Regions from separate parts of the Bradyrhizobium oligotrophicum S58 genome, predicted to be linked through region 2. Evidence: predicted binding sites of a transcription regulator. Region 2 holds the regulator's gene; the other holds the start of a gene.

Region 1 (14,949 bases), 570 kb from region 2:
GCTCCGTCACCTTGCGCAGGGCCGACAGCGACATGACCTGGAAGCCGCCGGAGTCGGTCAGCATCGGACCACCCCAGCCGGTGAAGCGCTGCAGGCCGCCAAGGGCGGCGATGCGCTCGGCGCCGGGGCGCAGCATCAAATGATAGGTGTTGCCGAGCACGATGTCGGCGCCGGCGTCGCGCACATCGCGCCAATGGACGCCCTTCATCGCGCCGGCGGTGCCGACCGGCATGAAGGCCGGGGTCCGGACCACGCCATGCGGCGTCGTCAACCGGCCGGTGCGGGCCGCGCCATCCGTGCCGAGCAGTTCGAAATGGTTGGGAAGGTCGCCTTCGGAGGAGCTCATGGCAGGCTTATTGCGTCAGGACGGGTCCCGATTCAACCGCGATCGGCGCAGGTTGGCCGACGACAGAAGTTGACGGCGGTTCCGACCGCCCCTATGGTCCGACACCATGTCGACCTTGACCAAACGCACGACGAAAACCACCAAGCCCTCGAGGGCCTCGGGAGGCGTGCGCGCGTAATCGAACTCGACCGCGACATCTTCGAACCGAAGCCCCGCCTGATGAAGGTCCGGGGCTTTTTTTATGCCCAAATTCCAACCGGAGACAGAGACGTGAAGACCGATCCCACCATTGCCATCGTCGGCGTGACCGGCGCCGTTGGCGCCGAGTTCATCGCCACCCTGGACCGCCGCAACGTCCCGGTCGGCCGGCTCAAGGCGCTGGCGAGCGCTCGCTCGGCGGGCCAGACCCTGACCTTCCGCGGCCAGACCATCGTGATCGAGGAGCTGACCGAGCGCTCGTTCGAGGGCGTCGACATCGCGCTGTTCTCGGCCGGCAGCGGCATCTCGAAGAAGTTTGCGCCGATTGCCGTCCGCTCAGGCGCCGTCGTGGTCGACAACTCCTCCGCGTTCCGAATGGACCCGAACGTGCCGCTGGTGATCCCGGAGATCAACGCCCGCCGCATCCGCGACCACAAGGGCATCATCGCCAACCCGAACTGCGCGGCGATCACGGCGCTGGTGCCGCTGTGGCCGATCCACCAGAAGAACCGCATCAAGCGCGTCATCATCTCGACCTACCAGGCCGCCAGCGGCGCCGGTGCGGCGGCGATGGACGAGCTGGTGCAGTCGACCCGGGCGAGCCTCAACGGCCAGGTCTATGCGCCGAAGGTGATGCCGCATCCGTTCGCCTTCAACCTGTTCAGCCACAACACCGCCATCGATCCCGACACCGGCTACAACGACGAAGAGACCAAGGTCATCAACGAGACCCACAAGATCTTCGAGGACGAAGGGATCGCCATCGGCGTCACCTGCGTGCGCGTGCCGGTGCTGCGCGCCCATTGCGAGGCCATCACCTTCGAATGCGAGAGGCCGATCTCGGAAGACGAAGTCCGCCGCATCCTCGCGACCGCGCCGGGCGTCCGCGTCGTCGACGACCGCGCGAAGAACTACTTCCCAATGCCGGTCGATGCGTCGGGCCAGGACGACGTGCTGGTCGGCCGTATCCGGAAGGACCTGTCGGATCCGAGCGGTCACTCCATCGCGATGTTCGTCGCCGCCGACCAGCTGCTCAAGGGTGCCGCGCTGAATGCCGTGCAGATCGCCGAGCTGCTGCCGGAGCGGGCGATGGCGTAAGGCGGCCCAGCCGCATCTCCACCAACAATGTCATCACCCGCGAAAGCGGGTGATCCAGTACTCACCAATACCTGTTATCTGCCGAGCCGCCGCGGCGTACTGGATTCCCCGCCTTCGCGGGGAATGACGGCGGAGAGTGTGGCGCGAATTGCCCAGGGCGAGCTGTGAAAATGTAGGGTGGGCAAAGCGGCGCCGTTAGGCGGCGCGTGCCCACCATCGGCGCCGGTGGGTGCGGACGGTGGGCACGGCGCGCGAAGACCGTGCCCCACGACGTAGCGCGTCGCACGCCTTTGCCCACCCTACGGTTCGACGATGCGCTCATCCTGTTGGCGGAACAACAAACATGCATCGCCGTAGGAATAGAACCGATAGCCACTCCTGATCGCATGCGCGTAGGCGGCCTGCATCGTCTCGAGACCGGCGAAGGCCGAGACCAGCATGAACAGCGTCGAACGCGGCAGATGGAAATTGGTCATCAGGATGTCGACTGCGCGGAAACGATAGCCGGGCGTGATGAAGATCGAGGTCTCCTGCTCGAACGGCGCGATCGTGCCGTCGGGCAAGGCTGCGCTCTCCAGCAGCCGCAACGACGTGGTGCCGACCGCGACGATGCGGCCGCCCCTGGCGCGCGCCTCGTTCAGCGCGGTTGCCGTCTCCGGCGTGAGGCTCCCCCACTCCGCATGCATGCGGTGGCCTTCGGTGTCCTCGACCTTGACCGGCAGGAAGGTGCCGGCGCCGACATGCAGCGTGACGCGCTGCAGCCCGATGCCACGCTCGCGCAGCCGCTGCTCCAGTGCCGGCGTGAAATGCAGGCCAGCGGTGGGCGCGGCAACCGCACCCTCCTTGGCCGCGAACATGGTCTGGTAGTCCTGGGTGTCCTGCTCGTCGGCGGGACGCTTGCCGGCAATATAGGGCGGCAGCGGCGGGCGGCCGAGATCGGCGATCGCCTGGTCGAGCGACGGGCCATGAAAGACGAAGGACAGCGTCACCTCGCCCTCCTCCCCCTTGGCCTCGACGGTCGCGTCGAGATGGCCGAGCAGGCAGACCTTGCCTTCGTTGCCGAACCGGATCGTGTCGCCGGGCGCAAGCTTCTTGGCCGGCCGCACCAGCGCCTGCCAGCGCGAGCCGTCGAGCCGCTTGATCAAGGTCGCCTCGATCTTCGCCTCGGTGTCACGGCTGATGCGGCGGCCCGAGAGCTGCGCCGCGATCACCCTGGTGTCGTTGACGACGAGCTGATCACCCGGCTCGAGCCAGTCCGGCAGATCGGCGACGGTGCGGTCGCGCAGCACCCCGTCGCCCTGCACGACGAGCATGCGCGCCGCCTCGCGCGGGCTCGCCGGGCGCAGCGCGATGTTCTCAGGCGGAAGATGGAAGTCGAACAGGTGGGTGCGCATCGTCGTTCTGGAACGACCGTCGGCCCCTCATCCTGAGGAGCGTGCGTAGCACGCGTCTCGAGGGATGAAGGCCCGACTATCGGCCTCATGGTTCGAGACGCGTGCTACGCACGCTCCTCACCATGAGGGTCTCGCATTACGCCGCGTCGGCGGCCATGTAGGCCTTCACGATCTTGTCGGGGTTCTGCACCGGCTCGCCGCGCTTGATCTTGTCGACGTTCTCCATGCCCTCGGTGACCTTGCCCCAGACCGTGTACTGCTTGTTCAGGAAGCTCGCGTCATCGAAGCAGATGAAGAACTGGCTGTCGCCGGAATCCGGGCTGGCGGCGCGGGCCATCGAGGTGGTGCCGCGGACATGCGGCTCGGCGTTGAACTCGGCCTTCAGCTTCTTGCCGGAGCCGCCCATGCCGGAGCCCTGCGGACAGCCGGTCTGCGCCATGAAACCGTCGATCACGCGGTGGAACACGATCCCGTCATAGAAGCCCTCACGGACGAGCTCCTTGATCCGCGCAACATGGTTCGGCGCGAGATCCGGACGCATCTCGATGGTCACGGGGCCCTGGGTGGTTTCGAGGATCAAGGTATTTTCGGTCACAGCCATGCTGGTCTCTCAGTTTGGTTGAATTGACGGGGGTCAGGACTTGCGAACAGTCCTGGGCTGAAAATGTCGAGGCGTCTTCCAATCTGCGGCCGTCACCCCTCCTGACGGCAATCCGGGTCACGAGAGGCCCGGGCGGTGGCGGTCCAGGATAGACCCATCACGCTTAAAGCTGAAGCCGCCGGCGGCGTCGATACGACGGGCGGCAGAGCCGGTGCGCGCCGGCGACGTGGCAAAGGGTCCTTAGAGGCAGGGAACCCAGGCCAGGAGACTCGGGTGCCCTGCTCTAGCGGTCTACTTGATGTCGGAGGCGACCTGAACCTTCACCATCTTGTCGGGATCGGTGACGGCGCCGCCGGCGGAGCCCGGAGGCGCCTTCTTGAGCTTGTCGACCACGTCCATGCCCTGCACGACCTCGCCGATCACGGTGTACTGGCCGTTGAGGAAGGACGCGTCGCCGAAGCAGATGAAGAACTGCGAGTTGGCGGAATCGACGCTGTCGCCGCGCCGGGCCATGCCGACGGTGCCGCGCTTGAACGGCGTGCTCGAAAACTCCTGCTTCAGGTTTGGATATTTCGAGCCGCCGGTGCCGTCGAATTTCTGGCCGTCGCCGGTCTGCGCCATGAAGCCGTCCATGACACGGTGGAACGGCACGTTGTTGTAGTAGCCTTCGCGGGCCAGCGTCTTCAGCCGCTCGGCGTGCTGCGGCGCCAGATCAGTCCGCAGCTTGATGACGATGCGGCCCTTGGTGGTGTCGATGACCAGCGCGTTCTGCTTGTCGAGCCCTGAAGGCAGCGACTGCGCCAGCGCCGGCAGCGCGAACACGAGAGCGAAGATGAAGGTGAGAGCTCGGATCATGGCAACTCCGACAGGATGATGAGAGGAAAACGCGTGGCAATGCCGCGCGGCGCAAGGCACCGCCGGCACCTGGATCGTCAAACGAATTTGGCCTTGAGGCTGGCCACCACCGACGGCGGCACGAAATGCGAAATCTCGCCGCCCATGGCCGCGATCTGGCGCACCAAGCTGGCGTTGATCGGACGGACCGGGACCGACGCCGGCACGAACACCGTCTGAATCGACGGTGCCATGGTCTGGTTCATGCCGGCGAGCTGCATCTCGTAATCGAAATCTTTGCCGTCGCGCAGGCCGCGGATCATCATGATCGCGCCGGCGGCGTGCGCCGCGGTGATGGTCAGATTGTCGTAGGTCGAGGCCTCAAAGCCGCAGCCGGCTGCGGCGGCGACCGGGCCGAACACCTCATGGGCCATCGCCAGCCGCTCCTCGGTCGAGAACAGCGGCTTCTTGCCGTGATGCACGCCGACCGCGACGATCAGCCGGTCACAGAGGTGAACGGCCTGCCGGACCACGTCGAGATGGCCGTTTGTGACGGGATCGAACGAGCCCGGATAGAGCGCAATACGTTGCATGCGCCCGTCCTATACCGGCCGGAACAGGCCGGCAAGCCGCCGCCGCCCGTGCTGGCGCGGCTGTGATGGTCCGCAGCCGCGGCAGCGGTCACGGGACATTGCGAGGGCGAGGCGGAACTGCATCCCCCACCCGCGATTGTTTCATCGGAACTTCGGCGGCGAAACACACCCGCGGGGACATGAAACCAATTCGTGCGGTCCGGGAAAACGTCTCGAAACCCGAAATGGTTATCAAATTCTCAACGAACAACGGGCCGAACGGCCCAGCACGACCAAGACACAAGACAGGGGACCGTCATGATCAAAGCGCTTTCTGCCATCGCAGCGGCCGGCTTGGTGGCTACCGCCCTCACCCTCCTGCCCGGCTTTGCCCCGCAGGTCGAAGCCAGCGTGCCGCGGCCGCTGGCCAAGGCGGACCGCCTGGACATTCGCCCGATCGGCCGCGACTGCTCGCAGCAGGCCTGGCCGAACTTCGAAGCGTCGTGCCTGCGCACCGCCGGCACGAGGGCGACGATCCGCGAGGCGCGGGTCGTCGGCGTCGACCGGATGTAGCGAACAGCGAAGGGGGCAGAAACCTGGTTCTTCCCCTATTCGCTACTCGCCACTCGTCCTCTTATTCGCCGTTCGCCTGCTCGCTCGCCCCGTTGCCATTCTCCGTCTCCTCACCGATATGCTCGACGGAGACGACATGCTCATCGTCAGCCGTGTTGAACACGATGACGCCCTGGGTCGAGCGGCCGGCAATGCGGATGCCGTCGACGGGGCAGCGGATCAGCTGGCCCTTGTCCGTCACCAGCATGATCTGGTCGCCGTCCTCCACCGGGAACGAGGCGACGAGCTTGCCGTTGCGGTTGTTGACCGACATTGCGACGATGCCTTTGCCGCCGCGGCCGGTGGTGCGGTACTCGTAGGACGAGGTCCGCTTGCCATAGCCATTGACCGACACCGTCAGCACCACCTGCTCCTGCGCCGACATCTCGACATAGCGTTCCTGCGACAGCTGGATCGAGCCTGCCGCCGCCTCCTCACCCTCGCTCTCGACCGGCTCCTCGCTCGCGACCTCACCGGCCATGGCGCGGCGCATCTTCAGATACGCGGTGCGCTCGTCCGAGGTGGTCTCGACATGGCGCAGGATCGACAGCGAAATCACCTTGTCGCCGCCGGCAAGCGCAATGCCGCGCACGCCCATCGAGGTCCGCCCGGTGAACACGCGCACGTCGGTCACCGGGAAGCGGATGCACTGCCCGCCCGACGCCGTGAGCAACACGTCGTCGCGCTCGGTGCAGATCTGCACGTTGACGATCTCTTCGCCCTCGTCGAGCTTCATCGCGATGATGCCGGAGCGCCTGACATCGACGAAGTCCGACAGCTTGTTGCGCCGGACGTTGCCGCCGGTGGTGGCGAACATCACGTCGAGATTGGCCCAGGAGGCTTCGTCTTCCGGCAGCGGCATGATCGTGGTGATGCGCTCGCCCTGCTCCAGCGGCAGGATATTGATCAGCGCCTTGCCGCGCGCATTGGGCGCTGCGATCGGCAGCCGCCAGACCTTCTCCTTGTAGACCTGGCCGCGCGACGAGAAGAACAGCACCGGCGTGTGGGTGGAGGCCACGAACAGCCGGCTGACGAAATCCTCCTCGCGGGTCTGCATGCCCGAGCGGCCCTTGCCGCCGCGACGCTGGGCGCGATAGGCCGACAGCGGCACGCGCTTGGTGTAGCCGGCATGCGACACGGTCACGACCATGTCCTCACGCTGGATCAGGTCCTCGTCCTCGACCTCACCTTCCTGCTCGGCGATCAGGGTCCGGCGCGGCGTGCCGAACTCGGCCTTAACAGCACCCAGCTCGTCCTTGATGATTCCCTGCACCCGCGCCCGCGAGCGCAGGATATCGAGATAGTCGTTGATCTCGACCTTGAGCTTGTCGAGCTCGTCGGAAATCTCTTCACGGCCGAGCGCCGTCAGGCGCTGCAGACGCAGGTCGAGAATGGCCTTGGCCTGCTCGAACGACAGCCGGATCGTCCCATCCTCGGAGAGACGATGGCGCGGATCGTCGATCAGCGTGATGATGGCTTCGACATCGCGCGCCGGCCAGTCGCGCGACATCAACGCCTCGCGGGCGGTCGCCGGATCGGGCGAGGTCCTGATCACCCGGATGACCTCGTCGATGTTGGCCACCGCCACCGCGAGGCCGACCAGGATGTGGGCGCGGTCGCGGGCCTTGTTCAGCAGGTACTTGGTCCGGCGCGTGACGACACGCTCGCGGAACGCGACGAAGATCGTCAGCAGGTCCTTCAAATTCATCGTCTGCGGACGGCCGCCGTCGAGCGCCAGCATGTTGGCGGCGAAGCTCGTCTGCAGCGGCGTGAACTTGTAGAGCTGGTTCAGCACCACGTCCGGCACCGCGTCGCGCTTCAATTCGATCACGACGCGATAGCCGTCGCGGTCCGACTCGTCGCGCAGATCGGAGATGCCTTCGATCTTCTTCTCGCGCACCAGCTCGGCGATGCGCTCGACCATCGTGGCCTTGTTGACCTGGTACGGGATCTCCGAAACGATGATCGCCTCGCGATCCTTGCGGATGGTGTCGATCGTCACCTTGCCGCGCATCATGATCGAGCCGCGGCCGAGATGATAGGCCGAGCGGATGCCGGCGCGGCCGAGGATGATACCGCCGGTCGGAAAATCCGGCCCCGGGATGATGTTGATGAGATCGTCGATGGTGAGCGCGGGATTGTCGATCAGCGCGACGCAGGCATCGATGACCTCGCCGAGATTGTGCGGCGGGATGTTGGTGGCCATGCCGACCGCGATGCCGCCGGCGCCATTGACCAGCAGGTTCGGAAACTTGGCCGGAAGAACCGACGGCTCCTTGTCCGAATTGTCGTAGTTCGCCTGGAAGTCGACGGTGTCCTTGTCGATGTCGTCGAGCAGCGGGATCGCGGACTTGGCGAGCTTGGCCTCAGTGTATCGATAGGCGGCCGGCGGATCGCCGTCGACCGAGCCGAAATTGCCCTGGCCGTCGATCAACGGCACGCGCATCGAGAAGTCCTGCGCCATGCGCACCATGGCATCGTAGATCGACTGGTCGCCATGCGGATGGTATTTACCGATGACGTCGCCGACCACGCGCGCGGACTTGACGTACTTCTTGTCGGGCGTGTGGCCCTGCTCGTACATCGAATACAGGATGCGCCGGTGCACCGGCTTCAAACCGTCACGCGCATCGGGCAGCGCTCGCGACACGATCACGCTCATCGCGTAATCGAGGTAGGAGCGCTTCATCTCGTCGAGGATGGAAACGGGACGAATGTCGGAAGGTCCGCCCGGCTCGCCGGGCTTCTCATCTTCTTTATCGGACAAAGGGGGTTCCGGTCGGTTTTGACAGGCGAAAATCGCTTGGAATCATATAGCGCATGGCGGTGTCGCAAGCCACCCCCAAGGGGGGCCGGAGCGCGCTTTTTCTGCTCGCCTTTCCAGTCACTTAACCAGACCGTGCAGTCGCCCGGGACAGGCCGCGCGAACCGTCCCGCTACGACCCGAACACCACCCTGTGCATGATTCGTCCCGGCAGCAGCGTGAACAGCCCGGCAATCACCAGGGCGCCGGAAAACAGCATGATCATTGCCCGGCGATGAGCTGCGATCCGATGACGGCGCGCAGCCCAGACCGCCAGCGGCAGCACGGCCAGCGTGTAGATCGAAAGCAGGTGGATCGGGCTCCATGGACCGACCAGCCGGATGGTGTGAATCCAGAACGAACTGGCCGCAACGGCGACCATCAACGCGACCCAGATCCAGCCGAGCGTCCGATGCGGCAAGGTCCCTTTCGGGGCCGCGAACTGGACGAGTCCCAGCGCGAACGCCGCCATCGCGGCAAGGGCGTGCAGCAGAATGGCAGGCCCCGCGTCGAGCAGCGGTGCAAAGCTCATGCGACGGCCTCGGTGGTCAGGTTGGAGCAGCCTGCGCAATGTGCAGACGCTCCTTGATGGCGTCGACGTCGACGCAACCGGCACGCATCTTGGCTTCGGCCTGCCGTTTCACCGCCGCGCACATGTCGGCGAGCAGAGGATCATGGCAGCACGCGGCATCCATCTTGGTATAGACCAGATCGTACTCGATGGGCTGCCAGGTCTCCAGGCCAGCGAGATTGTGCTGCATCTGGACCTCGAGATGGTCGAGCGCCGCGGCGAATTTCGCCTCTGGCGTGGTGCGCGCCTCGAACTCGTGAAACAGGTCGAAGACCTCCTGCCCGGCCATCCCTTGCAGCCGCGCCCTGATGTCCTCGATCGCCTGACGCTCCTTCGCCGCCTTGGCGTCCTTGCGGCTGCCCGTCTCGAAGAACGGAACGTCACCCGCCAACGCCTCGACGAGATCGTGCACGATGATCATCTTCAGGACGCGATCGATCGCGACCGGGTGGCTGAGGTCGCGGTGCATGAGCAGCGCGAGCAGCGACATGCTCCAGCTATGCTCGGCCACACTCTCGCGACGTCCGTCGGAAAGCCAGCTATGGCGGAGCTCGCGCTTCAGGCGCTCCGCCAGCTGGTAGAAATCGACGACCTTGGCCACAGGGTCCAGCATGGGACCAGCTCCAGCAGCACTGTGGGACGAACGATGTGGGACGAACGATCCGACGGAGCCGGGCAATGCACGTCAGCGCCCGACGCCGCTCTTCGACCTGGTCACGACCAGGACACACACGCTCCCATGAGGTCGTTCAGACCTCAGAACGGAATGTCGTCGTCCATGTCGTTGTTGCGTCCGCCACCGCCAGCCGAAGCCACCGCGCGGCGCGGCGGCGCCATCGACGGACCGCTGCTGCCGAAATCACCGCCGGCATCGTCGGCGAAGCTGCCACCGCCGCCGCTGCGACCGTCGAGCATGGTCAGCGTCGAGTTGAAGCCCTGCAGCACCACCTCGGTCGAATACTTCTCGACGCCGCTCTGGTCGGTCCATTTGCGGGTCTGCAGCGCGCCCTCGATGTAAACCTTGGCGCCCTTCTTCAGGTACTGCTCGGCAACCTTGCAGAGGCCCTCATTGAAGATCACCACGCGGTGCCACTCGGTCTTCTCCTTGCGCTCGCCGGTCCCCTTGTCGCGCCACGTTTCCGACGTCGCGATGCTCAGATTGGCGATCGGCCGTCCATCCTGCGTCCGCCGAATCTCCGGGTCCTTGCCGAGATTGCCGACCAGAATCACCTTGTTCACGCTACCCGCCATCACACTCTCCCGCGGTTCTCAAATCACGGACCGGCCCCGCCTGCCAGCCTCTCGGCACCAGGCGGCTGAACCCTTCCTCTCGGGCCGGACCCTATACGGTTGCCACGCCGGCCACCTGCATTCTCGCTGCTTATCCACATATAGCAGGCCGGGCCGGATTGTTCCAGTTTTGTTCGCGCTCTTGTGTTTACAACCATGCGTCGAGTTCCATGGAACCTGATGGAACTCAAAGTTCCGCAAAAGGAACCCGGAAAAGGTTCCCGAAATCACGGAAAAGTAATTAACTTTCATCAACTTAGCACGCCTCACTTCCTCCTCGCCTGTGGCTTTTGGGAGACGGTATCCAGGGTTGAATCGCGTATATTTGCGGACGGATTGGGGCCGCGAGCGTGGTCGCACCAACTCACAAAAGTGCGTCTCCGGGGACCATTTTGGAGACGCCCAAAGCGGGAGACTTGGGATGAAAAGAATTTTTCTTGGAGCTGTCAGCTTGATGGTTTTGGGGGCGCTGACGCCGGCGGGAGCCGCCGATCTCGCCGCCCGCCCGTACACGAAGGCCCCGGTGATGGCGCCGACGCCGCTCCCGACCTGGACCGGCTTCTATCTCGGTCTCCAGGGCGGCGGCGGCTGGGGCCGCAGCGATGAGACCTTCTTCGGTGCGCCGAACACGGCGATCTTCGCCGGCACGCAGAAGTACGACATCACCGGCGGCTTCATCGGCGGCGTGGCCGGCTACAACTGGCAGGTCGACAACATCGTGTTCGGCCTCGAGGGCGACTACCATTGGGCCGACATCCACGGCCGCTCGTCCGAGATCAATCTCGGCGCGGGTGACAGCTACTTCACCAAGCTGCGCGGCTTCGGCGACATCAAGGGTCGGCTCGGTTGGGCGACCGGTCCGGCGCTGTTCTTCGTCAGCGGCGGTGCCGCTGTCGGTGACCTGCAGCACCGCTATGATCCCGGCCTGCGCGGCGCAGCGTTCGGTGCATCACAGAGCGACTGGCGCTGGGGTTGGACGATCGGTGCCGGCGCCGAATACATGTTCGCCCAGAACTGGTCGGCCAAGGTCGAGTACAACTATCTCGATTTCGGCAAGAGCACGCTGCAGTACACCCCGGTGGCGGGCGACCGCTCGGAGTGGAAGGACACCGTTCACACCGTCAAGGCCGGCATCTCCTACCACTTCGGTGGTCCGGGCGTGTCGCGCTACTGATTGCACGCAGACCGCGAATATGTCGAAAGGCCGGCCTCGCGCCGGCCTTTTTTTGTGTGCCAGAACGGGCACTTGCTAGGCCGATGTGTCCTTTGGGTGACGGCTTTTTACGGCGGGAGGGGCTATCAAGGTCCGGCGGGTGTGGGCGTTGGTGAGAGCGTGCGTGCGGGCGTCGGACTAGGTTTGGGGACTGCGATGAGAAGTCTGTTGCTGGGGGCGACAACTTCGCTGGCGCTGGGGTTTGCGCCGGCGATCGCAGCCGATTTGCCCGCGCGCACCTTCACCAAGGCGCCTGCGATGATCGCGACGATCTATGATTGGAGCGGATTCTATCTCGGCCTGAATGCGGGCGGCGGCTCGGCCCGCACCTGCTGGACCAACAACGTCTCCCTTGCCGGCGTCCCCGCGACCAATGCCGAAGGCTGCCATGATGCAGCCGGCGCGCTCGCCGGCGGCCAGATCGGCTACCGCTGGCAGGCGGGCAGCTGGGTGTTCGGCGTCGAAGGCCAGGGCAATTGGGCCAATCTCAAGGGCAGCAACACCAGCCAGCTCGCGCCGGCCGTGACCAACCAGACCAAGGTCAATGGCGTTGGCCTGCTCACGGGCCAGATCGGCTATGCCTGGAACAACGTGCTCTGGTACGTCAAAGGCGGCGCGGCGGTCGCAAGCGAAAAGTACAACGGAATTGCGACGGCCACCGGCACGGCGTTCGACCAGGCGAGTGCGACGCGCTGGGGCGCTACGGTCGGCACCGGCGTGGAGGTCGGCTTCGCCAAGAACTGGTCGGTCGGCGCCGAGTACGAGCATATCTTCATGGGCAACAAGGCCCTGAACTTCTCCGGCCTGCCGGCGGGCGCCGCGACCCGGACCGACACAGTCGGCCAGGACGTCGACATGGCCACCGTCCGTGTCAACTATCGCTGGGGCGGCCCCGTCGTCTCCAAGCACTGAGGCGGCACTCGCCGGTTTATCGCCCCTCGCTTCGGACGAAGGCGCTGCGCGTGTCCGGAGGCCCCGGCCGATCGACCGTGGCGAGAGCTGATCAGCTTCAAACACCAAGGCTGCATCGTGCCCCGCCGCTGTCATGCGGGCCGCCGCCTCATTTACCTCCGCTTAAGCACGATCGGCACATCCCGCGCTGCGCTGGGCTGTGGTCACAGTTTTTAGAAATCAGTCTTTCCTACAACCAGAGCAGGCCACACGCGTGGGCCCGGATCGGAGGGATCCGGCGAGGGAAGACTTTGGGATTGGGGAGACGAGAGATGCAGAAGACAACTCTGATCGTGAGCGCGGGCGCCGCATTGCTCGGCCTGGCACCGGCATCGGCCGCCGACTTTGCGACGCGGCCCTATGGCAAGGCACCGCCGCCTGCCTATGTCACGCCGCTGCCGAGCTGGGCCGGGTTCTATCTCGGCGCCAATGGCGGCGCCGACTGGAGCCACAATTGCTGGACCCTGAATCGGTTCGGCGCCGCGGCGGTCGCGCCGACGCAGAGCGAAGGCTGCCATAACGCCACCAGCGGCCTCATCGGTGGTCAGGTCGGCTATCGCTGGCAGGCCGCGAGCTGGGTGTTCGGCCTCGAAGCCCAGGGCAATTGGACCGATCTGAAATCCTCCAATGCGAGCACCGCGGCGCTGACAACCGGCATCACCAACACCACCAAGACCGACGCCATTGGCCTGTTCACCGGCCAGGCCGGCTACGCCTGGGGCAACGTGCTCTGGTACGTGAAGGGCGGCGCCGCGGTCACGCACAACAAATACACCGGAACCGCCAACGCAGCAGCGCCCTTCCCTGTCGGCACGCAGCTGGATTCGGCGAGCGAAACCCGTTGGGGCGGCACCGTGGGTACCGGCGTCGAGTTCGGCTTCGCACCGAACTGGTCGGTCGCGGTCGAGTACGATCACCTGTTCATGGGATCGCGCGACATCAGCTTCCCGGCGACCGCGACCGTCAATTCACGCGTCGACACCATCAAGCAGGACATCGACATGGCGACGGTCCGGGTGAACTACCGATTCGGCGCCCCCATGGCGACGCGCTACTGAAGCAAAGGCAGCTCTCCGGAGCCTACCGCAAAGGCCGGCGCCCGCGCCGGCCTTTTTCGTGTCCGCAGCTCGGCACCGACGCGGCTATTTTATGTTAAATATTTGATATATAACGCTTTTTTGCCAATGTGGCGCGTGCGTTACAGCATCTCCGGGATGCCGCGTGTATGAACATTTCCATCGCTTGTCATTCCAACTCCCGGGGGAGAATTTGATGAAGAAGTTGCTTGTGATCACGACGGCCCTCGTCGGCATCGCAGCCGCCACATCCGCGTCGGCAGCCGACATGGCAGCGCGGCCTTACACCAAGGCGCCGCCGATGATTGCCACGATCAACGACTGGAGTGGCTTCTACCTCGGTATCAACGGCGGCTATGGATCGAGCCGCAACTGCTGGACGCTCGCGGACGGCCGCGCCGAAGGTTGCCACAACGCAACCGGCGGCACCGTCGGCGGACAGTTCGGCTATCGCTGGCAGATGAATTCGGTCGTGTTCGGCCTGGAGGCGCAGGGCAACTGGGCCGATCTGACCGGCAACAATATTACGCCCCTTTTCGCGCCGGATAGGAATCGCAGCAAGATCACCGCCTTTGGCCTATTCACCGGCCAGATCGGCTATTCCTTCGACAACGTCCTGCTCTACGCCAAGGGCGGCGCGGCCGTCACCGACACCAAGTACGAGATCTTTTCCGGCGTGATCAACACCGTGCTGGCCACCACGACCGTGCACAAGTGGGGCGCATCCGTCGGCGCTGGGGTCGAATACGCCTTTGCGCCGAACTGGTCGGTGGGCTTCGAATACGACCACCTGTTCATGGGCAACACGAACGTCCCGTTCCGCGGCGCCGTATTCGCCCAGACCGACAATATCAAGCAGGACGTCGACCTGTTCACCGCCCGCCTGAACTATCGTTTCGGTGGCCCGGTCATCGCCAAATACTGACCAGTTCCACAACCCGAACATTCAAAGGCCGGCGCAAGCCGGCCTTTTTTGTTGCGCTGCGGACACTGTTGGCTTTGCGTGACAGGCGGAACCCAAGCATTTGAGCGACAAAGGCTTTCTGCCGTTGCCCGTAGATCCCCGGTTTCGTCGCGGGTGTGGCTTTGAGGTGACGGCAATCTGCGCGGAACCGGGCTATAGGGGGACCGTCAACTTGAACGGGTGAGTCTGTTTCGTGCGTAAGAACTTCGGTGCGACGCGGACTGCTAGGACTAAACTGGAGAGAAGAAGAATGAAGAAGATCCTGCTTGCGACCGTGGCCCTGGCCGCCTTGGCCGCTCCCGCTGCCGCTGCCGATCTTGCTGCGCGTCCCTACACCAAGGCGCCGGTTGCCGCGCCGCTCCCGACCTGGGCCGGTTTCTACATCGGCGCCATGGGCGGTTATGCCACGGTTGAAGACAACGGTCC
Region 2 (14,949 bases):
GGTGGCCGGCTCCTGCCGAGGCCGGCGACTTCGAGACGACACTGACGCCGCGCCCGCCGGCGTCGCGCGTTCAGGACGCGACACCGCCGGAGACGGAGCAGGGTGCGGAGGATTGAGCGCCGGGGAGTTCGAACGTGCCGAGATGATACTCGCTGCGATCCGCTCCATCGAACGGCGAGGCCACCTCGACCAGCGTGAACGAGGCGGCGGGATATCGCTGCCAGATCGCAACGTCATCGGCCGTGACCGTCAGCCATCCGAACGCAAGCATGTAGCGGCCGGGCTCGGTGAGCCGGCCGGCCTTGTTCCAATCGATCTTGTCGACCACGATGAGAAACACCCCCGGCACACACAATGCCGGCCGAGGGATGTCGTTCCTGCAAGACGTCGTTCTCGCGTGATGCGATGCCATCCAGTTAATTCGACTGCCAAGTCCGACTGCCAAGTCCGACTGCCAAGTCCGACTGCCAAGTCCGACTGCCAAGTCCGAGCGCGAGGACTTCGCGTCGGCCTGCGCAAAGTCTCTCACCGCGGATCTCGTACGAACAGGTCTCTCACCAACGACAGAGACGCAGACGTCCAACCTGCAGGCGCTCAGGTGATGCTGATGCGGCGTATCGGCGTGGTCTCGCTTGTCGGACTCTCCTCGGCCATGCCGGGGCGGCGCTCGCCTGGCTGCTTGCTCACCGGCAATTGCAGCACGGTGACGCGCTGGCCTTCGCAGAGCTGGGTCACCAGCACGTGGCGGCCGTCGGCGAACTCGATGGCGTCGTGATGGCGATCGGGGACGTGCTTCTCGATGGTGTTGAACTTGGCGACGCGCTCGCGGATCGTCCGGGTCCAGAGCCAGCGGCTGTCGTAGCGGACGTCCTCGGCGAAGGCGAGCTCGGTGCCGGGCAGCATGCAGACCGCGACGTTGGGCTCGCTTTCGAGAGCGAAGCCGCGGGTCGCGGTGCCGCGGAACGTCATCGAGATCAGCGTCTCGCCGACTTTGGCTGGGCGGGACGCAACGGCATGGAGGCTGTAGTCACACATCGGATCGCTCCTCGTTGAGAGATAGCCGACCCACGCTCCCCCCGGACAGGCGCAGGCCTCTATCAGAGTGGACATCGACGGTGATGTTAGCGCGCGCTTCACGGCAATTCTGCGCTGATCTGCACCGCGTGTGCCTGCGCGCGATCACAAGCGTTTGAGCATGCCGCGCTGCACATCATGAGGTGCATTCGCGTCAAATCGACGAAGCCAGCGCTGACATGCTGCTACGCTGCAATCCGCACAGGGCTGCAAACACCGCCGATCTGCAACGACGACAGCTCGGTCGTTGCCGCATACCGCGCACGCCCGTGGTGAGGCGCGCGCTCAGTCACTGCGGTCAGTACTTGCGATAGAGGCCGACCAGCTTGCCCTGGATCTTCACCCGGTTGGGCGGCAGGATGCGCACCTCATAGGCGGTATTGGCCGGCTCCAGCGCGATCGACGCGCCGCGGCGGCGGAAGCGCTTCAACGTCGCCTCCTCGTCGTCGATCAGCGCCACCACGATGTCGCCGGTGTCGGCGGTCTCGTTGCGCTGGATCAGCGCCATGTCGCCGTCGAGGATGCCGGCATCGACCATCGAATCGCCGCGCACCTCGAGCGCGTAGTGATCACCGGAGCCGAGCATGTCGGCCGGCACGCTGATCGTATGGCTGCGCGTCTGCAGCGCCTCGATCGGGGTACCCGCGGCGATGCGGCCCATCACCGGCACCGCGACCGGGCGCTCGCCATCGTCGAGCGCCGGCGTCGAGCTGCGCACCTTGCCGAGATTGCCCTCGATCACCGACGGCGTGAAGCCGCGGCGGTTGTTGGCGGCCTGCGACAGCTCGGGCAGCTTGATCACCTCGATCGCGCGGGCCCGGTTCGGCAGGCGGCGGATGAAGCCGCGTTCTTCCAGCGCGGTGATCAGGCGGTGAATGCCGGACTTCGAGCGCAGGTCGAGCGCATCCTTCATCTCGTCGAAGGACGGCGGCACGCCGGCTTCCTTGAGCCGTTCGTTGATGAACCGCAGAAGTTCGTACTGTTTGCGCGTCAGCATCTCGTCCTGGTCCCCAGTTTGTCGTCGTCCAAATCCGAGAGCTCCGAATCCGTGAAGAGATTCCGGGAGCGCAGGGCAATCGGACGATCGGTAATTCGCGGCGCCCGCAACATACTAAAAACAAATCATGAACGGACACTATCTGTTCGATGTGTGTTCCGCAATCCTAAAAATATGATGAATGGTCCGGGCTTTGCCGGGGGGAGCTGCTCGCTCGGCGCTCACTCGGGCAGGCGCAGGATCTCACACGGGCTGCCGGCGGGCGCCTTCGGCGCAAAGGCCGGCCGGATCACCAGAGCCTGCGACAGCGCGAGATTCCCGAGCAGCGACGAATCCTGCTGCGTCACCGGCGTTGCGATCAGCGCACCATCTGCGCGCTCATCGAGCCGGGCACGCAGATAGTCCTCGCGCGAGTCGTTGGGCCCGAGCTCGCGGCCGAGCAGGGCGGTCTCGCGCGGCATCCGAGCTTCGTCGCGGCCGAGCAGGCGCCGAATCAGCGGCACCAGGAACAGGATCGCGCAGACATAGGACGACACCGGATTGCCGGGCAGGCCGATCACCCTGACGCCGCCGAGTCGGCCGTGCATCATCGGCTTGCCCGGCCGCATCGCGATCTTCCAGAACGCCATCTCGACGCCCTCGGCCTCCAGCGCCTGCTTGACCAGGTCGTGATCGCCGACCGAGGCGCCGCCGGTGGTGACGAGGATGTCGGCCTGGGCCTCGCGCGCCCGGCGGATGCCGGCCACGGTGGCCTCCAGCGTGTCCGCGGCGATGCCGAGGTCGACCGGCGTGGCGCCTTCGCTGCGCACCAGCGCGCGCAGCGCATAGCCGTTGGAATAGACGATCTGGCCCGGCCCGGGCGTCGATCCCGGCATCACCAGCTCGTCCCCGGTGGCGAGCAGCGCCACCTTCGGCCGCCGCCGCACCGGCAGCACCGGATGATTCATGCTCGCGGCCAGCGACAAATCGCGGTCGCTGAGCCGGCGGCCCTGCTTGAGCAGCACCATGCCTTCGTGGAAGTCGACGCCGGCGGGACGGATATGCCGGCCCTTGATCGCTGCCTCGGTCATCACGACGTGGCTGCCGTCGGCGACCGTGTTCTCCTGGATGACGACCGTATCGGCGCCCGCCGGCACGACGCCGCCGGTGAAGATGCGCGCCGCCTCGCCGGCCCCCACGGTGCGGTGGAAGGGCCGCCCTGCCGCGACCTCGCCGATCACCTTCAGCCGCGCCTGCGCCTTGTCCGCATCGGCCGCGCGCACGGCATAGCCATCCATCGCCGACATCGCCTCGGGCGGCTGCGTCCGCAGCGCCGCGAGGTCGCGCGCCAGCACCCGGTGAAAAGCCTCGTCCAGCGCCACCAGCTCCTCGGCCAGCGGCTCGGCGCCGGCGAGAACCGCGGATAACGCATCGGACACCGGCATCAGGGCCATGGGAGTTCCTTCGGACGGAGGCGGGTGCGCCTCGCAGGAGTCGCGTTCTATCGAACGCGCACCGCGCGGCCAAGGGCCCCAGGCGAGACCCGCATCGCCTCGCTATTCGGCTGCGACGCGACAGGCAGCGCGCTCGGTCGCGTGCAGGATATCGGCGATCGTGTTTCGCAGCCAGACCGAGGCCGCATCACGATCGAGCTGCAGCGGCCAGACCATCGAAACCGCCGGCAGCCGCAGCTTCAACGGGGTGGGACAGAGCGTCAGCCCGAAGCGCGGCCCGTAGAGCCTCGCCATCCGAGTCGGGATCGTCGTGATCACCGGTGAGGCGGCCACGGTGGCGAGCACGCTCAGGAATTCCGAAGAGGCCGACACGACGTTGAGCTCCGTCTCGATCTCATCCAGCGCCGCCTCCAGGCAGCCCTGCAGGCTGTTTGTCAGCGTCACCAGCGCGTGCGGAAGCGACAGGTAGTCGGCCAGGCTGATCGGCGTCTTCAGCGCGATGTGCTTGGGATTGTAGACGCAGCTCAGCGCCTGCTCGAACAGGAACTGGGATCTGTGCCGCTGTGCGACCGCCTCGAAGCAGCCGACCGCGACATCCAGCGCACCCTCGTCGAGCAGCCGGTGCGCCTCGTTGCGCTCCGTCGGTCGGCTGAGAAGCCGCAAGCCGGGCGCCGAGCGGCGCAGCACCGCCGTGAGTTCGGGGATCAGCAGCAGCTCCACTTCGCTGGAAAATCCCAATCGGACGGTACGCTGCTCCGTCGCCGGGTCGAACTCCGGTGTGGCGTGCAACGCGGCCTGCATCTGTCCCAGCGCAGCACGAACCGGCCCGGCAAGCACCGCGGCGCGTGGCGTCGGCTGCATCACGGTGCCGACGCGGACGAACAGCTCATCCTGCAGCAGTACGCGAAGCGTCGACAGCGAATGGCTCATCGCCGGCTGCCCCACCTTGAGGCGCGCGGCGGCGCGCGTGACGCTGCGTTCCTGCATCAGCGCGTCGAACGCGACCAGCAGGTTGAGGTCGAAGGAGCGAAGATCGAAGTGGTCGATGGACTGCATGAGTTGGATCGATTTGAGGAATGTAAGACCTAGTCCTAGATCTCGACCCAGACAAGATCATCGTCGGATCGAGGCAGCAAGCATGCAAGACAGCACGACCCATCGCGTCGGGGACGCCACCATCACCAAGATCTTCGAGATCGGCCTCGATGCCGTCGAAGGTGAGTTTCTCTTCCCCAGCATCGACCCCGCCAGCATCGCGCGGGAGCGCGGCCGGTTTGGGCCTGGATCAGTCGATCCGCGGACCGGCGCGTTGCGCCTGAGCATCCATAGCTGGCTGGTGCAGACGCCGGAGCGAGTGGTCCTTATCGATACAGCGACAGGAAACGACAAGGAGCGGCCCGGCGCGGCAGTTCTGCATCGCTTGAACGAGCCGTTTCTCGATCGGCTGCGGGCCGCGGGCGTTGCCCCTGACGATGTCGACCTTGTCCTGATGACGCACCTGCACGCCGATCACGTCGGCTGGAATACCTCTCTCGCCGGTGACCGCTGGGTGCCGGTCTTTCCCAACGCCCTCCACGTCTTCTCCGGTCGCGAGCTCGCTTATCTCGCAGCATTGTCGGCTGGCGATGGTTCGGATGCCGCCATCAGAGATGCGGCCAGGCTGGGTCCCATGCTGCATCCGCCGTTGCCCGGGGTCTACGAAGATAGCGTGCGGCCGGTCGTCCAGGCAGGCTTGGCGCGGCAGGTCGTGGTGGACGGTTCGGAGGTCGCCGACGGCTTCCGCTTCCTGCCGAGCCCCGGTCACAGCATCGATCACGCCTGCATCAGCTTCACCTCGCGCGGTGAGCGCGCCTTGTTCTGGGGCGACGTGATGCATCATCCGTTGCAGGTCGCGCGTCCCGACTGGAACTCGGTCTACTGCGAATTTCCGCAGGCGGCGCTGACGTCACGCCGATGGGCGATGGAACATGCCGCGGAGACCGGCGCTCTCGTCTTCACGACCCACTTTGCCGAATCCTCGGCCGGCCGGATCAGCCGCGACGGCGACCGGTTCGCCTGGCAGTTCGTATGAGCTGACATGACCATGACCGCCAACGACTCGTCTTTTCCGCGCATCATCTCTGACAGCCGGTTGATCGCCGGCCCCGAGCCCGAGGTGCAGCTTCATCTCATCAACAAGCACCTTGCCGATATCGAGCGCTTCTCGGCGGAGCGCACGCTCGTGATGATGCATGGCGCAACGTTCTCGTCGGCAAGCCTGTTCGACGTCGCGGTCGCCGGCGCGTCCTTCATGGATGTCCTCGCGCAGGCCGGTTACGATGTCTGGGCGGTCGATGCGCGCGGCTATGGCGGCTCCAGCCGGCCGCCGGCGATGTCGCGTGCGCCGGAGGACGGTTCTCCGTTGGTCACCGCACGGACCGCCGTGGAGGATTTCAGCGCTGCGGTGGACTTCATCTGCCGGCATCGCGACGTCGTCAGCGTCAACGTGCTCGGCATGTCCTGGGGCGCGACCATTGCCGGGATGTTTGCAAGCGGAGCAAGCGCGAAAGTCGCAAAGCTGGTCCTGGTCACGCCGCTCTGGTTGTCCGACAGGCCGCTGCGCATCGATGCCGGCGGGCCGCTCGGCGCCTACCGGATCGTCAGCCCGCGCGCATTCGAAGCCGCATGGCGTGGCGCGGCCCCGGAGCATGCGCGACGCGAACTCATCCCGGACGGCTGGTTCGAAGCCTGGGAGAAGGTGACGCTCGCGACCGATCCGGGCTCGCCGCACGACGGAGCAATCCGCGCGCCGTCCGGCGCGGTTCAGGACGTGCGTGTGCATTGGACCGCCGGCGATCCGCTTTATGATCCGGATGACATCACCTGTCCGGCTCTGGTGCTGGCAGCGGAATGGGACGCCGACGTCCGTTTCGACATGGCGCACGATCTGTTCGCGCGCCTGGCGAGCGCACCCTACAAGCGCCTGGTCGAGGTCGGGCAGGGCACCCACATGATCCTGATGGAACGGAATCGGCGGCAGGCCTTCGATGCGGTGATCGGATTTCTCGACGAGCGCGCCCACCCGGCGAGTTGATGGTGCCTGCGTGTCGTCGATTTGCCGCGCGAGACGGCAGACGGCTTCCGCCTCCGGCAAAGAAAGTGATCGAGCACGGCTGAATGCGGGACGATGACGGGTTCACCTCGGCCTGCAATCTCGGTGGTGAGTCGCGCGCGGCCCGAGGCGATCCCGCGCGTGTCATCGGTCATGCTGTTTCCCCGGCCGAGTCTTTCGAGGAGCTCTCTTTCGAGGAGCGCTATTTCTCTTTGTCGCGACCCGTCGGGCCGCGGCCAGCGCCGCGCGCGCCCAGTTGGCGAACTCCTCGGGATCATCGAACAGCCGATCCGGCGCACGCCAGAAGGCGAGGTCGATCGAGGTGCCGTTCTTGATGTAGCTCAGGGGCGGATGCGACCGGGCTTCTGCGAACATCACGCGGTTGTCGTCGTCGACCCGAAAATACAGGGTATTGTCCGCGACCACGCCAAGCATTGCCCCGTCATGGAAGACGCCGGTCTTGCCGAACATGCGCCGTGTCGCAATCGGGCCGAGCGGCGCGAACTGCTCGCGCAGGAATTCGACATAGTCCGGAGTTGCCACCATGACGAGGGCCTGGACTGCAAAGGGGCAGGGCGAGAATGACCGCCAGAATTGAAACCTATTACGATTTCAGGTCGCCTTACGCTTACTTCGCCGACTATCGCGTCCGCAAAGGGAATCTCGGCTTTGCGGACGACGTCGAATGGGTCGGACGTCCGATCTTCATCGACGTCATCCTCAATCTGCAAAACGGTCGAGACCCGTGGGCGCCCTATGTCGACACGCTCATACCGCCAAAACGGGCCTACCTCATGGCTGACATTCGCCGCATGGCCGAGTTTTATGGGGCGCCTTGTCGGCCATCCTGGAAGTGCCCGGCGCGGCCGAACCAGGTCCCCGCGCTGTGTGTCGCATCCCTGCTTTCGGGACCAACGGAGAAGATCTTTCGAAGCGCGATCTTCGACGGACTGTGGCATGAGCAGAAAGACATTTCTCATCCTGCTGTCCTGCGGGAGCTCCTCAGCCGCGCCGGCGGCGATCCGGCCCTGCTGGAACAAGCCGGTGATCCGAGCGTCCACGACGCGCTGACCCAGCAAACTGTGCAAGCCTACCAAAGCGGCGTATTCGGAACGCCGACATTCGTCTGGAACGGCGAGATCTTTTTCGGCGCGGATCGCCTCGACGTCCTGGCCTGGAAGATCAATCGCGCTGCGAGGCAGCCGGCTTGACGCGAGGAGGCAATGCACCGAGGACCGGGCGCGGCGTGAAGCCGTGCAAAAAAGGGCTTCTAAAAATCAGAAAACATGCTATGTTGATTTGGTCCCGTGCTCGATAGGAGGGGCGCTTCGCGGTCGTCACGAACGTGGAGCGCGGGATGCGGTGGCCGCAGGATGTCGCAGCGTGCTCGGATGGCGCGCGGACGAACGGCATCTTGCGGACGTGAAGTCGCGTGGTCCTGGCATCCCGACGCTGATGCCAAGTTGGCGGGTGATGATGATCCTGCTGGCGACGGTGGCCAAAGAGCCGGAGCACCGGGGAGATCGCGAAATAAGCGTGAAAACCATCGCGCAGGGAATGCCGGATGTCGGCTGGACCTGTGGTGACTGCCGCCTGCTTTTTTTCTGCAGGCGGGCCATGGGTTGCGGCCTGCAGCCCGGCATTCCCTGCGCCCTCCGTTGGAGGAGGGTGGACGAGATCAGCATTACTCGGGCACGTCGTGCCGCGAGAACAATTTTGCATGATTGGACGCCGTGATTGTGAGCGCCGCAATTCAGAATTTCTCCGCGGGACCCTCGACTTTCCCTGCTTTGCTTGCAGTGACCGAGAAGGGGAGTTTCGTCGTTGCGCACTCCTCGTGATCCGCTCGTCGCGTCAACTTTTATGAGCTTTGATCTAGCGCCGCCCTCCGCTGTCGTCTCGGGCAAGTCCCGACGCCGCGCCAGCGGCGGCGGGGCGCCGACCCGGGATCCATGACCACAGGGAGAGGTTGTTACGCCGGATGCCGGACGCGTCTTGCTTTATCACTGCCCCCTGTCGTTATGGGTCCTGCGTTCGCAGGGACAACAGCGGAGGTTTCGGAGGGGCCGCAGGCCGATCCGCATTCTTGCGAGTGTGTCGGCCATGCTACTCGCGTTGAGGTGCGATCAGATGCCCAACGCCTCCAGCGCCATCGCCACATCGCCCGTCGAGCGCACCAGCACGGCCTTCAGCCCGCTGGCGAGGGCGCCATCGATGTTCTCGGTGAGATCGTCGAAGAACACGATGCGCTCGGCGGGCACGCCGATCGCCTGCACGACGTGGTCATACGCTTCGGCATCCGGTTTGCGCAGCCCGATCGACGACGACAGGAAGATCTCGCGGAAGTGACCGAGCAGGTCGGCATAAACAGGCGAGAAGTGCGCGATATGCGGCTGGTTGGTGTTGGAGAATGCGTAGAGCGGCAGGCTCTCGGCCGCGCGGGCGAGCAGCGCGGCGATGCCGGGCATCGGGCCGACGAAGATCGCATTCCAGCCTTCGAGGAACTGGGCGTCGCTGATGTCGATGCCGAGCCGGGTGCGCAGATGCGCGAAGAAGGCGGCGTCGGAGACCGTGCCGCGTTCGTGGCCGTGATAGATCTCGTCGCGCACGAAGCGCCCGGCGAGATGCTCCGGCGCGCAGCCGGCATGCGCGGCCCAGCGCGAGACGACCTGGACGAAATCGATGTCGATGACGACGCGGCCGAGATCGAACAGCAGCGCATCGGCCGCGCCGGGGCGGAGATCGGAAGGGAGCATCGCAACTCGCGTCTTGATCCGAGGGAAAGCCCTCGGAGGTCCTCCTCAGTAGCGGTACGGCTCGATGTCGACCAGCGGAAACGCGCTGAACACGCCCGGCATGTTGGTGGCGGTCGCCGGGTGCAGGTAGCTCGGATCGAGCTCGGCGAAGGAGGTGACGCCGAGCAGGCCGAGCGTGCGAATGACCTCGTCCTCCAGGAGCTCCAGCATGCGCAGGATGCCGTCCTCGCCGGCGGCGGCGAGCGCCCAGCATTGCAGCCGGCCGATGCCGACGAGGTCGGCGCCGGAGGCGATCGCCTTGACGATGTCGGTGCCGCGGCAGAAGCCGCCGTCGACCATGATCCTGGCGCGGCCCTTCACGGCCTGCACGATCTCCGGCAGCACATGCATGGCACCGCGGCCATGATCGAGCTGGCGGCCGCCATGATTGGACACATAGATCCAGTCGACGCCGTGATCGACCGCGATCTGTGCGTCCTCGGCGGTGGCGATGCCCTTGATGATCAGCGGCAGCTTGAACTTGTCCTTGATGAGCTTCACCGTGTGCCAGCTCAGCGCCTTCTGGTGGTCGCCGCCGGTGGCGCGCAACCGGCTCTCGCGCACGTAACGTTTGGCGATGTCGCGCTCGCGGCGGCTGTAATGGGCAGTGTCGACGGTCAGGCAGAATGCCGTGTAGCGATTGGCGACGGCGCGGCTGACATAGTCCTCGACGAAAGCGTCGTCGCCGCGGACATAGAGCTGGAAGATGCGCAGCGCATCAGGCGCTGCTTCTGCGGTCTTTTCCAGACCGGGCTCCGTCACCGAGCTCAGCATGTGCGCCGCGCCGAACCGACCGGCGCCGCGGGCGACGCTGGCGGCACCCGCCGGATCGAAGATCTCGAGCGCGCCGACGGGAGCCAGCACGACCGGGAGGCGCAGCCTGCGCCCGAACGTCTCGACCGAGGCATCAACCGTGGAGACGTCGCGCAGCACGCGCGGACGGAATGCGATCTCGTCGAGCGCCATCCGGTTCCGGCGCAGCGTGGTTTCGGTTTCCGTGCCGCCGACGATGTAGTCCCAGGCATTCTGGTTGAGCAGGGCGCGCGCCTTGCGGATGAACTCGTGCAGGTTCTGGAACTTCTCGTCGCTGGCGCCGAGCTCGACATTGCGCCACCCGGCCTCGATCGGGGTCTGTTGGTTCATGCCTGCCTCCCAGCACGCGTTATCATTTGTTATCCAACATCACCCATCGAACGGGCCATGCGCAAGCCATTCCGAACTGCGGCCCGCGCGGGAGCCGATTGCGCCCTGGTTTGCGCAGGATTGGCGCGGGGCGTAAGCGTGGGCGAGGCCGTGATTCGCGCCAGCGGACACGACTCGTTGAGTTGTGATCACCGTAGGCCCGTGAAAGACCGGAAAATTGCAACCACGCGGGGGGCGAGGCACGATCGCGATCTTGATTTCGGGCTTCGAACGTCCATTTCGGCCATAGCCCCGCCCGCCTCGGGCAGGCCTTTGGCGGGTCTCGGACGAACCTTGTGCGGGCCTCGGACAGGCCGTGTCCAGGTCTTGGGCAGGAACGTCCGCTGGAATATCGGCCTTGAAGAAACCGGAAATGTGGTGTGAGTTCGTAAGCCAATCCTGCCGGCGCCGCGTTCGGACAATGTAATCGGCCGGCCACCAAAACAAACGCTCGGGAAGCAAAGCAATGCGGAAAAACTGGCTGTTCTTGGCGGGCACGATGACCGGCATCGGACTGACCCTGATGGTCACGGGGCCCGATGGCGCGCAACTCGTTGCCCGGGCCAAGGCGGCGGCCGGCATGGCCGATACCTATTCGCAGCTCAATTTGTTCGGCGCCGTGTTCGAGCGTGTTCGCGCCGACTACGTCGAGAAGCCCAATGATCCCGCGCTGATCGAGGGCGCCATCAACGGCATGGTGTCCTCGCTCGATCCGCACTCGCGCTACATGAACGACAAGTCCTGGCGCGACATGCAGGAGACTACGTCCGGCGAATTCGGCGGACTGGGAATCGAGGTCACCATGGAGGATGGCCTCGTCAAGGTGGTCGCGCCGATCGACGATACGCCTGCGTCCAAGGCCGGCATCCTGTCCGGCGATCTCATCGCCAAGATCGATGGCGATGCCGTGCAGGGCCTGACGCTCGAACAGGCGGTCGCCAAGATGAAGGGCGGCGTCGATACCAAGACCAAGCTGACGATCGTCCGCAAGGGCAAGGACGCGCCGCTCGATGTCGTGCTGACGCGTGAGATCATCCGCGTGCGCCCGGTGCGCTATCACACCGAGGGCGGCGATATCGGCTACATCCGGATCACCTCGTTCAACGAGCAGACGACCGAGAGCCTGCGCAAGGCGATCGCCACCATCTCCCGGGATATTCCGCAGGAGAAGCTCGTCGGCTACGTGGTCGACCTGCGCAACAATCCCGGCGGCCTGCTCGACCAGGCGGTGTCGGTCTCGAGCACCTTCCTGCCGCGTGGCGAGGTGGTCTCGACCCGGGGACGCAATCCCGAGGAGACGCAGCGCTTCACCGCCCGCGGCGGCGATCTGACCAAAGGCAAGCCGCTCGTGGTGCTGATCAACGGCGGTTCGGCCTCGGCCTCCGAGATCGTGGCGGGCGCGCTGCATGATCACAAGCGCGCGACGCTGGTCGGAACCCGTTCGTTCGGCAAGGGCTCGGTGCAGACCATCATTCCGCTCGGCGCCGGCAACGGCGCGCTGGCGCTGACCACGGCGCGCTACTACACGCCGTCGGGCCGCTCGATCCAGGCGCAGGGCATCGGGCCGGACATCGAGGTCAAGCAGGACGTTCCGGACGAGCTGAAGGATCGCACCGACATCAAGGGTGAAGCTGGGATGCGCGGCCATCTGTCTGCCGCCGACGGCACCGAGCAGACCGGCTCGCAATCCTACGTTCCGCCGGACGAGAAGGACGACAAGGCCCTGCACGCGGCGTTCAACGTGCTGCGCGGCGTCACCGTCAATGCCGACGTCCGCGCCAAGGCGGCGGTGCCGAACTGAATTTCGGGAGCCGCAGAACCGCTGCGGCGTCGGTGGCCTTCAGACCCGACGGGGCGGCTTTGAAGCCGTCCCGTCGCGGTTTTTGACCAGTTGTGTACAGGCGAACACGGTTCGTGTCCGTCTGTGTCGATAATTCAGATTGCGCCGCACGCGTTCAAGCAGCGGACGGTGCGATCGGCAGATACGGTTTGGATTTGGCCTGTGAAAACGGCTCAAATTTCGACGGTATTTATCGGTTTCGGAACCGGCAGGCGTCAGGCCGCATCCGAACGCGGACCGCGTCCAAATGAGCTGGCGGTGCGGCCATCGGCGCGATGCGCGGCGAACAGGCCTCTCACTTCGGCCGCCGGCCTCGGAGGGCTGAACAGATAGCCCTGCATCTCCGAGCAGCCGAGCCGCTTCAGCACCTGGCGCTGCGCCTCGGTCTCGACGCCCTCCGCGGTCGTGGACATCTTACGGGTCGCGGCGATGTTGACGACGGCCTGCACGATGCTGGCCGACCCTTCGGACTCGGTGATGTCCTTGACGAAGCAGCGGTCGATCTTGATCTTGTCGAACGGAATCCGCTGCAGATAGCTCAGGCTGGAGTAGCCGGTGCCGAAATCGTCGAGCGCGATGCGGACGCCGAGTGCGCGCAGCTGGTGCAGGGTGTCGAGCGCATCGTCGTCGCGGATCAGCACGGCCTCGGTGATCTCGAGCTCCAGCCTGTGTGGCGACAGGCCGGAGGTCGCAAGCGTATTGGCGACCTTGAGCGCCAGGGTGCCGCTCTTGAACTGCACCGGCGAGACGTTGACGGCGAGCCGGATGTCGTCCGGCCAGGTCGCGGCTTCGGTGCAGGCGACGTGGAGGACGCGTTCGCCGAGCTGGTGGATGAGGCCGGTGTCCTCGGCGATCGGAATGAACTCGGCCGGCGAGACGTAGCCGCGGGTGGGATGCTTCCAGCGCACCAGCGCCTCGCAGCCGACGATGCGGTCGTCCTGCAGGCTCAGACAAGGCTGGTAGTACACTTCGAGCTGATCGTCGAGGATTGCCTGGCGCAGGTCGACCTCGAGCTGATGGCGGGCCTTGACCTGCGCATCCATCTCCGGCTCGAAGAAGCGCCAGGTGCGGCGGCCCGCGGCCTTGGCGGCGTACATCGCCAGATCGGCGTTCTTCATGATCTGGTCGAGATTGGTGCCGTGCTCGGGGATCATCGCCACGCCGATCGAGGCGTCTGCAGTGAGCTGATGGCCGAGACAGTCGCGCGGGGCGCGGATCGCGGTGAGGATATCCTCGATCAGCTGCTCGACGTCCTCGCGGTTGCGGATCGCAGTCTGGACCACTGCGAACTCGTCGCCGCCGAGGCGGGCGACGAAGCCCGATTTGCCGACGCAGGCGCTCAGGCTTGCCGCCACGGATTTCAACAGCTCGTCGCCGATGAGATGGCCGAGCGAATCGTTGACGCCCTTGAACTCGTCGATGTCGATGTAGTGCAGGGCGAGCCTGTGGCCGAGGGGGACGTTGCCGAGCTCCTCCTTGAGGCGCTCGTGGAACAGGGTACGGTTCGGCAGATCCGTCAGCGCGTCATAGTGCGCCAGATGCGTGATCTGCTCCTCGGAGCGTTTGCGCTCGGTAATGTCCTCATGGGTGGCGAGCCAGCCGCCACCGGCGATCGGCTCGTTGACGATCTGGATCCAGCGTCCGTCCGTGGTCTCGATGATCTGGGAGGTCTTGCGGCCGATGTCACGCAGCACCGCATCGGCATATTCGCTGTCGTCGCCGGCGAGCGAGCCGGAGGCTTTGCGATGAGCAATCAGCTCGCGGAAGGTGCAGCCGGGTTTCACGATGTCGGCCGAAAGCCCGTACATGTCGATGTAGCGCTGATTGCTGATCACCAGGCGTTCCGATGCATCGAACAGCAACAGGCCCTGGGTCATGTTGTTGACGGCCTTGTCGAGCCGTTCCTTCTCCAGGATCAAGCGCAGGTTGGACGCCTCGTGGTCCCGCAGCAGCCTGCGGACGACCACGTAGAGCATGGCGGCGATCAGGACGACCGATATGATTCCAACGCCAATCAGAAATCGCATCTGCTCGCGCCAGTCGGCGAGTGCTGCCGATCTCGTCGTCGTCGCGGTGACGATCAGCGGATAGCTCGTCAGACGGTGCGAGGCGCCGATCCGTTGCTCGCCATCGACGGGACTGCTGAAGATGCCAGTGGTGTTGCCGTCGTCCGCGAGGATCTGGCGGAAGATCGGCGCGTCGCGATAGTTCTGACCGATCATGCCCTGGTAGCGCGGGTGGCGTGCCAGCAGGGTGCCGTCGCGATGCATCATCGATATCGCGGCGTCAGGGCCGAGTGCGACGGACGCAAAGAACCGTTCGATATTGACCGGTTCGAGACCGCGGCTGATGACACCGAGGAATTCGCCGTGTGCACCGGTCAGCTTGAGGGCGATGACGGCAATCAGCGTCCCGGTGACGCGGCTCACGACCGGTTCGATCAGCATCTGCGGCGCCGCAGGATCGGACTTCAGGCGCTGAAAATAGGATCGATCCGCGATGCTGACCTTGGGCACCGGCCAGTTCGCAGCGGAATT

What was found. Region 2 encodes LexA, which represses DNA repair genes until DNA is damaged. Its sites were predicted from a motif close to TGTTCNNNNTGTGTTCNG; they were not measured.
Region 1: S58_RS19685 (single-stranded DNA-binding protein) is a predicted target of LexA. The motif match lies at 10,440-10,457, and genes of this name have one in related genera.

The regions. Positions count from the first base shown of each region.
Region 1 is NC_020453.1:4,585,510-4,600,458, forward strand. It holds gene tgt (tRNA guanosine(34) transglycosylase Tgt) at 1-346, opposite strand, end outside; gene S58_RS19640 (aspartate-semialdehyde dehydrogenase) at 566-1,642, shown strand; gene queA (tRNA preQ1(34) S-adenosylmethionine ribosyltransferase-isomerase QueA) at 1,942-3,036, opposite strand; gene S58_RS19650 (peptidylprolyl isomerase) at 3,173-3,637, opposite strand; gene S58_RS19655 (peptidylprolyl isomerase) at 3,929-4,492, opposite strand; gene coaD (pantetheine-phosphate adenylyltransferase) at 4,570-5,064, opposite strand; gene S58_RS19665 (hypothetical protein) at 5,362-5,616, shown strand; gene gyrA (DNA gyrase subunit A) at 5,678-8,422, opposite strand; gene S58_RS19675 (DUF2306 domain-containing protein) at 8,592-8,990, opposite strand; gene S58_RS19680 (HD domain-containing protein) at 9,007-9,642, opposite strand; gene S58_RS19685 (single-stranded DNA-binding protein) at 9,786-10,280, opposite strand; gene S58_RS19690 (outer membrane protein) at 10,741-11,493, shown strand; gene S58_RS19695 (outer membrane protein) at 11,689-12,444, shown strand; gene S58_RS19700 (outer membrane protein) at 12,756-13,541, shown strand; gene S58_RS19705 (outer membrane protein) at 13,756-14,484, shown strand; gene S58_RS19710 (outer membrane protein) at 14,774-14,949, shown strand, end outside.
Region 2 is NC_020453.1:4,010,804-4,025,752, forward strand. It holds partial or broken gene S58_RS17165 (ComEC/Rec2 family competence protein) at 1-116, shown strand, start outside; gene S58_RS17170 (hypothetical protein) at 71-328, opposite strand; gene S58_RS17175 (hypothetical protein) at 595-1,035, opposite strand; gene lexA (transcriptional repressor LexA) at 1,373-2,071, opposite strand; gene S58_RS17185 (molybdopterin molybdotransferase MoeA) at 2,293-3,504, opposite strand; gene S58_RS17190 (LysR family transcriptional regulator) at 3,607-4,560, opposite strand; gene S58_RS17195 (MBL fold metallo-hydrolase) at 4,643-5,575, shown strand; gene S58_RS17200 (alpha/beta hydrolase) at 5,582-6,577, shown strand; gene S58_RS17205 (TfoX/Sxy family protein) at 6,740-7,141, opposite strand; gene S58_RS17210 (2-hydroxychromene-2-carboxylate isomerase) at 7,177-7,806, shown strand; gene S58_RS38160 (hypothetical protein) at 7,979-8,332, shown strand; gene S58_RS17220 (HAD family hydrolase) at 8,722-9,351, opposite strand; gene S58_RS17225 (alpha-hydroxy acid oxidase) at 9,397-10,533, opposite strand; gene S58_RS17230 (S41 family peptidase) at 11,039-12,373, shown strand; gene S58_RS17235 (bifunctional diguanylate cyclase/phosphodiesterase) at 12,628-14,949, opposite strand, start outside.